One region of the Brachybacterium sp. AOP42-C2-15 genome, then DNA from elsewhere that is predicted to be linked to it. Evidence: riboswitches for the same ligand, from Rfam matches in the RefSeq annotation. Region 1 holds a riboswitch; the other holds the start of a gene.
The links. A riboswitch is a leader RNA that binds a small molecule or an ion and turns the genes downstream of it on or off. The one in region 1 is predicted to bind FMN.

Region 1 (4,369 bases):
AGCGGCGATCGCCCGATCGCCGTCGTAGCGCTGTATCGCGTGCAGGGCGAGGGTCGAGCCGTCGGCCAGGTCCAGGTGCGCCCAGGGGTCGCCCATCGGGAAGCTGATCCCGATCACCTCGGCCCACTCCAGGGTGCGGGTGCTCATCAGGTTGCGCACGACCAGCACCTCGGGGCGGGCGGTGACCGTCACCGAGGCCTCGAGATGGCAGAAGATGAAGACCAGCACGCCGACGGCGACCAGTCCGAGCCGTCCACCCCATTGGAAGCTGGTGATCATCACCGCGCCGCCGATCATCCCCGCCATCACGATGGTGGCGCTGAGGTAGGCGGCCACCCGTACCGCCCGGGGACGCAGCACGATCGAGGCACGGCTCTCCCCCGGCTGCTGATCCGCTGCGGGGGTGCTCATCGGCGTCTCAGATGCGGCAGGCCTGGATCGCGGTGACCAGGATCGCGCGGGCCCCGGCGTCGTAGAGGTCATCCATCATGCGGTGGGCGGAGCGGGTGTCCACCATCGCGCGCACCGCGGACCACTCCCCGCCGTGCAGCGGGGAGACCGTCGGAGACTGCAGGCCGGGGGTGATCTCGACGGCGCGCTCGAGCAGGGCCGTGGGGATGTCGTAGTCGAGCATCACGTACTCGCGCGCCACCAGCACCCCGCGGATGCGTCGCGCGAGGACCTCGAGGGAGTGGGTGCCGTCCTCGTCGAGCTCGAGCCCGGGGCGGGAGAAGAGGACCGCTTCGCTGGTCATGATCGCCTCGCCGAAGGGCTCGAGGCCCGCCTGGCGGAGCGTGCTGCCGGTCTCGACGACATCGGCGATCACATCCGCGACCCCGAGCCGGATCGAGGATTCGACGGCCCCGTCGAGGTGCACCACCTCGGCGGTGACGCCGCGCTCGGCGAGGTAGTCCTCGACGAGGTTCTCGTAGCTGGTGGCGATGCGGGCGCCCTGCAGCTCCGAGGCGTCGCGGCGGGTTCCCGCTGGCGCGGCGAAGCGGAAGGTCGACCGCGCGAAGCCCAGCGGCAGGATCTCATCGGCCGGGGTGCGGGAGTCCAGCAGCATGTCCTGGCCGGTGATGCCGACGTCCACCGTGCCGGAGCCCACGTACACCGCGATGTCCCGCGGGCGCAGGTGGAACAGCTCGACGCCGTTCTCCTCGTCGACCACGACGAGCTCCTTGGCCGTGCCGCGGCGCCGGTAGCCGGCCTCCTGGAGCAGATCGGCGGCGGGATCGGACAGGGCGCCCTTGTTGGGGACGGCGATGCGGAGCACGGATCCTCCTCGGCCGCCGCGGCGGCCACGAGTGGGGGTGGGACGGAGAGGAACAGGATGGAGGCGGCGAGACGCTGCAAGCCCGGAGGATGCGGAGGCAACGGCGGAAGAGCCGGAGACCGCGGGACCGGGTGCGAACCTTCGACCGCAGACCGGCGCGGGTCGGAGCTGGTGGGTCAGAGCTGTCGGTAGACGTCTTCGAGCGAGATGCCCTTGGCGATCATCATCACCTGCACGTGATAGAGCAGCTGGCTGATCTCCATGGCGGCGTCCTCATCGGTCTCGTGCTCGCAGGCCATCCACACCTCGGCGGCCTCTTCGACGATCTTCTTGCCGATCTGATGGACCCCGCCATCGAGTTCGCGGACGGTGCCCGACCCCTCAGGTCGGGTACGGGCCTTCTCAGTCAGCTCGGCGAACAGTGCCTCGAAATCCTTCACGCCGACAGGATACGCGTTCCGGCAGGTGGCCCGTTCAGAGGACCACCTGCTGGAAGGCGAGTCACTCCTTGCGCACCGTGGGATCGAGATGGGCGGTCTCCACCGTCACCCGCGTCTCCTCCACCTGGCGGCGGCTGCGCACACCCCACCAGACGAAGAACCCCGTCAGGGTGAAGGCTCCGTAGAAGAGATACATGAATGCGCTCGCGTAGTACCCGGCATCGAGCAGCAGCGGGACGCCGACGATGTCGACCGCGACCCAGATCAGCCAGAACTCGACCCAGCCCTTGGCCATCCCGAAGGTCGCCAGCAGGCTGCCCATGAAGATCCAGGCGTCAGCCCAGACCGGCTCATAGGAGCCGAGCATCCGGAACAGGGGGGTCAGCGCTGCGGTGCCGCCCACTAGCGCGACCAGCAGCAGGACGCGAGTCCCCCAGGAGGCCCACTCGGGCTCCACTGCGGTGCCGCCGTCGTGCTTCGCCTGCCGCCACCGCTGCCAGCCGTAGATGCTGGTGGCGATGAACATCACCTGGCGTCCGGCCTGCCCCAGCAGGTCCACGGAGTTCGGGTTGCCGAACACCGAGCCCATGAACACCGTCAGCAGCAGCACATTGCCGACGATGCCGATGGGCCAGGCCCATACCTTCCGTCGCATGCCGCCGAGGGCGCTGAGCAGTCCGAAGACGTTGCCGAGCACCTCTCGCAGGAGTAGGAACTGTCCGCCCGCGAAATCGATTCGCGCGTCGAAGAGCCACTGCAGAAAATCCATGTCGGTCCTTTCGCCGTCGGATGCAGTGGCTCCGGGGGAAAAGGGTTCCGGCATGGCGCCAGCGCGCGCCGAGGGCGCCCTGGGACATGCAGGACGTGCGCCTCTCATCCAGGCTGTACTGTCGGCGCCGGAATTTCACCGGCTCCACCGCCGAAGCGGGTCGCGGACTATCACCGCCGGCTCGGAATTTCACCGACCCCGGAGCACGTCACTGGTCGTGACCAGATCATCCTAGACCGTCGGCCCCGCCACCGGAGAGCGCATGAACGCAGGTGACGGGGCGGGGGACACGGTGGAGGCGACCGCGCTGATCAGCAGGAGGCGCAGCCGCAGGTCAGTGGGCGGCGTGGCGCAGGTCAGGGGGCGGCGCAGCCGCAGGTCAGTGGGCGGCGTGGCCCCGGGCAAGTTCGCGCAGGGCAGAGATCTCAGCGGCCGCATCCTGGGCCCGATAGATCGCAGACCCCGCCACGAAGACGTTCGCCCCGGCCTCCGCGCAGCGCTCGATGGTCTCCCGGCTGACCCCGCCGTCGACCTGGATCGACACCTCGAGGTTGGCCCCGCTGATCGCCGCGCGCGCCCGACGGATCTTGGGGAGCATGGTGTCCAGGAAGCTCTGGCCGCCGAAGCCGGGCTCGACGGTCATGATCAGCAGCATGTCGAACTCGCCGATGATGTCGAGGATCGGCTCGACCGCGGAAGCAGGTCGAAGGCCGACGCCGACCTGCACGTTCTTCCTGCGCAGGTCACGGGCGAGCTTGACCGGGGCCCGGGCGGCCTCCAGGTGGAAGGTGACGGACGCGGCACCGGCCTCCGCATAGGCGGGAGCCTCGGTGTCGGCGTCGGCGATCATCAGGTGCGCATCGACCGGGATCGTGCTGCGCTCGACGATCTGCTCGACCATCGAGGGACCGAAGGTCAGGTTCGGCACGAAATGGTTGTCCATCACATCGACGTGGACGCTGTCGGCGCTGGAGATCTTGTCGAGCTCGCTGCCGATGCTCATGAAGTCGGCGTTGAGGATGCTGGGGTGGATGTAGTGGCCGTCGGTCGAGTACGGGGTGATCATGCCGTCGGGAGTCCTTCCTCGGTGGGGGCGGGCTGCTTGCGCAGCAGGTGGATGTACATCGCATCGGTGCCGTGGACGTGGGGCCACAGCTGGACCGCGGGGCCCTCGCCCAGCTCGACGTCCTGCCGGACTGCGGGGAGCATCCCGGCGCGCACCGCGTCGCGCGCGTCGAGCTGCTCGATGTCGTCGCGCCGCTTGAGCACGTCGGCGACGATCAGGCGGGTCTCGGCCAGGTGCGGGGAGCAGGTCACATAGGCCACCACTCCCCCGGGCGCGGCGGCGTCCAGGGCCGAGGTGAGCAGCCCGCGCTGGATCCCGCCCAGCTGGCCGATGTCGGCGGGGGTGCGGCGCCAGCGGGCTTCGGGGCGGCGCCGCAGGGCACCGAGCCCGGAGCAGGGGACGTCGGCGAGGACGCGGGAGAAGCGGCCGGGCAGCTCGCTGCCGATGGTGGTGCCGTCGGCGGTGCGGGTGGTGATCTCGCAGCCGGCCTCCTGCAAGGTGGCCACGGCCCGGTTGACGAGCTCGGTGCGATGCTCCTGGAGCTCGACCGCCAGCAGGTCCGCGTCGTGGCCGACGGTCAGTCCGCCCAGCAGCGCGGCCTTGCCGCCGGGGCCTGCGCAGAGGTCCAGCCAGTGGTGGTCCTCGGCGAGGACCAGGTCGTCGGCGCCGAGTGCGAGGGCGAGGGCCGCGAGCTGGCTGCCCTCGTCCTGCACGGCGACGCGGCCCTCCTTGACCGGGTCCATGCCGCCGGGGTCGCCGGAGGGCCAGGAGGCCGCGAAGATGCTCAGCCGGCCCTGGCTCGCGCCGTGGTCGATCAG
Region 2 (4,369 bases), on a different contig from region 1:
TCCGGCTGCACGAGTTCCCGGCCAAGGGCTATGCGAGCCATGGCGAGTCCTGGTCGCTCGCCCTCGCCCTGAGGCTGGCCTCCTACGATCTGCTGCGTCTCGAAGAAGGGGATCTCGGTGACGGCGAGCCGATCCTGATCCTCGATGACGTGTTCAGCGAGCTCGACGCCTATCGCCGCGAGCGGCTGGGTCGGATCGTCACCGGTGCCTCCCAGGTGCTGATCACCACCGCCAACGATTCCGACATCCCAGATTCTCTGGACGGCGAGATCCACGTGGTCGAGGTGAGCCTGGGAGAGGCAGTGCCACGTCAGAACGGCGGCGGGCTGTGACGGGCCGTGCCGGTGGAACGAGCCGAAAAGGCGGTGCTGGCCGCGGTGACGGAACTGCCCGTCCCCGCCTCGCGAACCCCTATGACCTGGGCACCTGGTCCGGCGGGAACAGCTCAGCCGCCGAGACTGAGCGCGGATCCACGCCTCCGCCCGCGCGGCGATCTGCGGCGGATCAGTCCGCGACCCGGCCGGGTCGTGACCGCCCGGAGGTCCGCCGGATGCCGGACCACGAGCCGGATCGTGCATCTGGATTCGAGCCGAGCATCCGCTCGTTCGATCCGTACGACGCCGACGACCACACCGCCGACGATTATGCGAACCGCTCTGGCGCTGCCGTCGAGGTGCTCTTCGATCCGCCGCAGCTTCCCACCCCGCAGGATCCCTTCGAGCTCGCCCGGCGCACGGTGAACCGCTCTCGGGCCGCGGCTCGGGACCGCGGACTGTTCCCCATCTCCGCGAAGACGCAGGCCAGGGACGTGCGAGACCGTTCCGGCCGGGCCCCAGGCTATTCTGGATCCCGGCCCGACCCGCGCGATCCGCAGGGGATCGAGAACGTGCTGAAGAAGGTGCTGGGAAACCTCGGCTGGAATGCGGGGATGAACGCCGGGCGGGTGCTCGAGGAGTGGGACGAGATCGTCGGCGAACGGCTCGCCACCCACTGCCGCCCGGTGTCCCTCGACGACGGTGTGCTGGTGGTCAGCGCGTCCTCCTCTGCCTGGGCCTCGCAGCTGCGGATGCTCACTCCCCAGCTGATCACCACGATCGAGGAGCATGTGGGCTCCCATGTGATCTCCGAGCTGAAGGTGACCGGTCCCGCCGCGGCCGAGCGCACCTGGAAGAAGGGCCGCCGCACCGTGACCTGGCGCGGCCCCCGGGACACCTACGGCTGATCGACGTGCTGTGAGGGACGAACGGCAGGAGATCAGCGGATGAGGCAGTGCCTGATCGACCTGCTGTGAGGGAAGGGGACGATGTCCCGGCTGATGTGATGCGCAGTTCACGCCCCGTCATCTCCCGGCGGCGCCCTGCTACGGTGGCTCCTGACGAGCTGATGAAGCTCGCGTGCACTGGGGTCGGTGAAATTCCGAGCCGGCGGTGATAGTCCGCGACCCGATGGCCTCTGGCCCTCGGCTGACCAGGTGAAACTCCTGGACCGACGGTCAGAGTCCGGATGGGAAGCGCACGCGAACGACGTCCTCGGGCGATCCGTCTTCGCGCACCCCGGCGCGCCGTACGGTGACCCCTGGGTGACGTCGTCTCCGCACACCCTTCCTCTCCCTCCGGGACCGCGAGCAGCGGACCGGAGGAGAGACCATGTTGAAGGATGCCGAGCGGCAGGCTCTGCGCCGAGCCCTCGAGATCGCGGCCGATCCCGTGGTGCCCCTGGGCCCGAACCCCCGTGTGGGCTGTGTGCTGCTGAGCCCCGCCGGAGAGGTCCTCGCCGAGGGTCACCATCGAGGCGCCGGCACCCCGCACGCCGAGGCCGACGCCCTCTCCCGCGCGACCGTCCCCGTGACCGGTGCGACCGCCGTGGTCACCCTCGAGCCCTGCAACCATGTGGGCCGCACCGGCCCCTGCGCCGAGGCGCTGATCGAGGCCGGCATCCACCGGGTGATCATCGCCCGCCGCGATCCGAACCCCGTCGCGAGTGGCGGCATCCAGCGCCTGCGCGAGGCCGGGATCGACGTCGTGCTCGACGTACCGGACGATCTCGCCGGCGCTGCGGCAGCCCTCAACCGAGGCTGGGAACACGGACTGCGGCACGAGCGTCCCCTGGTCACCGCCAAGATCGCCCTCACCCTCGATGGCCGCGCGGCCGCCGCCGACGGCACCAGCCAGTGGATCACCGGCCCCGCAGCCCGCGAAGAGGTCCACCTCCTGCGCACCACCTGCGACACCGTGCTGGTGGGCACCGGCACGGCCCGGATCGACCACCCAGCCCTCACGGCCCGTCGGCCCGACGGGACACTGCATCCGCGACAGCCGCTGCGGGCCGTGATGGGCATCGGCGAGGCGCCCACGCTGCCCGCCATCGACGGTGCCGGCGAGGAGATCCGGCTGCTCACCCGCGACCCGTCGGCCGCCCTCGCGGAGCTGTTCGATCGCGGTGCCCGGCATGTGCTGCTCGAAGGAGGGCCCACCCTCGCCGCCGCCTTCCTGCGGGAGGGCCTGGTGGATGAGCTGATCCTCCACCTCGCCCCGACGCTGCTCGGGACCGGCCGCCCCGCCGTCGCGGACCTCTCCATCACCACCCTCACCGACCGGCTCGATCTGGACCTGGTCGATGTCACTCCGCTGCGCTCACCGGAGGGGCCGACGGATCTGCGCCTCACCCTCCGCCCCCGCATCCGGCCCTCTCCACCAGCCAACTAGCGCCGTCTGACGTGCAACGCCCGAACCGCAGCGCCCGAACCGCAGCGCCTGAACCGCACCGTCTGATCCCCACCGTTTGATCCCCATCGTCTGAACCACCCCGCCTGACCTGGAAGGATCCTCATGTTCACCGGCATCATCGAAGAGCTCGGCACCGTCGAGTCGCTCACCCCGGGCGCCGATCCCACCCGCCTGCAGATCCGTTCCCCGCACGTGCTCGACGGCATCGCCCTCGGCGACTCGATCGCCGTGAACGGCTGCTGCCTGACCGTGACCGCGCACGAGGGCGAGCTCTGGAGCGCGGACGTCATCTCCACCACCCTCGCCGCGACCTCCCTCGGCGACCTCGCGCCCGGGGACCGCGTGAATCTCGAGCGATGCGTGCGGGCGGGCGGCCGCCTGGACGGCCACATCGTGCAGGGCCACGTCGACGGCGTCGGCGAGGTCAGCGGGCGTGAGGAGGCGGAGGGGACCACCCTGCTGCACCTCGCGCTGCCTGCCGGTCTGGCGCGTTACGTCGTGGCGAAGGGCTCCCTCGCCGTGGACGGCGTGAGCCTCACCGTCGCCGAGATCGAGGGAGACCAGGTCACGATCGGCCTGATCCCCGAGACCCTCGCCCGCACCACCCTCGGTGGCCGCGACGTCGGCGACCGCGTGAACCTCGAGGTGGACGTGCTGGCGAAGTACGTCGAGAAGCTCACCGCAAGCCTGCTGCCCACCACTGAGGAGACCCGATGACCGCCCTGCGCCTGGATCCCGTCGAGGAGGCGATCGCCGCGATCGCCGCCGGTCACGCCGTGGTCGTCGTCGACGACGAGGACCGCGAGAACGAGGGCGACCTGATCCTGGCCGCCTCCGCCGCGACCCCCGCCCTGATCGGCTTCGCCGTGCGCCACTCGAGCGGTCTGCTGTGCGCCCCGATGAGCGGAGAGCGGGCCGACGCCTTCGAGCTGCCGCTCATGGTGCGGGAGAACGCCGACCCGCTGCGCACCGCCTACACCGTGAGCGTCGACGCTAGCGAGGGCGTGACCACCGGCATCAGCGCCTCCGACCGTGCCCGCACCCTCCGGGTCCTCGCCGGAGCGGACACCGTGGCCGGAGACCTCATCCGTCCCGGTCACGTGCTCCCTCTGCGCGCGAAGCCCGGCGGCGTGCTCGAACGTCGCGGCCACACCGAGGCGGCCGTCGACCTCACCCGCCTCGCCGGCCTGCCCGCGGTGGGGATGATCGTCGAGCTCGTCCACGACGACGGCGAGATGATGCGCGGCCCCGCCCTGCGCGAGTTCGCCGACCAGCACGGTCTGGTGATGATCTCGATCGAGCACCTCGCCGCATACCGCAGGCGGGAGGATCAGCCAGCCCTCGAGATCACGGCGCCGGTCCCGCTGCCCACCCCTCACGGCACCTTCCAGGCGCTCGCCGTGCGCGAGGGCACCGCCGAGCACCTGGTGCTGGTGCGCGGAGACGTCACCGCCGGTGGCCCGGTGCTCACCCGGGTGCACTCCGAATGCGTCACCGGGGATGTCTTCGGCTCCCGCCGCTGCGACTGCGGTCCCCAGCTGCAGGAGTCCCTGGCCCGCATCGACGCGGCCGGGCGAGGGGTGCTGATCCTGCTGCGCGGCCATGAGGGCCGCGGCATCGGCCTGGTCGAGAAGCTGCGCGCC

Region 2: another riboswitch for FMN. It lies ahead of ribD (bifunctional diaminohydroxyphosphoribosylaminopyrimidine deaminase/5-amino-6-(5-phosphoribosylamino)uracil reductase RibD); the one in region 1 lies ahead of pnuC (nicotinamide riboside transporter PnuC).

The regions. Positions count from the first base shown of each region.
Region 1 is NZ_JBQSWK010000007.1:76,225-80,593, reverse strand. It holds gene ACT3SQ_RS05730 (PH domain-containing protein) at 1-411, opposite strand, end outside; gene hisG (ATP phosphoribosyltransferase) at 419-1,276, opposite strand; gene ACT3SQ_RS05720 (phosphoribosyl-ATP diphosphatase) at 1,453-1,716, opposite strand; gene pnuC (nicotinamide riboside transporter PnuC) at 1,778-2,485, opposite strand; FMN riboswitch at 2,578-2,695, opposite strand; gene rpe (ribulose-phosphate 3-epimerase) at 2,865-3,551, opposite strand; gene ACT3SQ_RS05705 (transcription antitermination factor NusB) at 3,548-4,369, opposite strand, start outside.
Region 2 is NZ_JBQSWK010000021.1:43,978-48,346, reverse strand. It holds gene recF (DNA replication/repair protein RecF) at 1-332, shown strand, start outside; gene ACT3SQ_RS12380 (DciA family protein) at 551-1,222, shown strand; FMN riboswitch at 1,391-1,520, shown strand; gene ribD (bifunctional diaminohydroxyphosphoribosylaminopyrimidine deaminase/5-amino-6-(5-phosphoribosylamino)uracil reductase RibD) at 1,647-2,705, shown strand; gene ACT3SQ_RS12370 (riboflavin synthase) at 2,829-3,443, shown strand; gene ribB (3,4-dihydroxy-2-butanone-4-phosphate synthase) at 3,440-4,369, shown strand, end outside.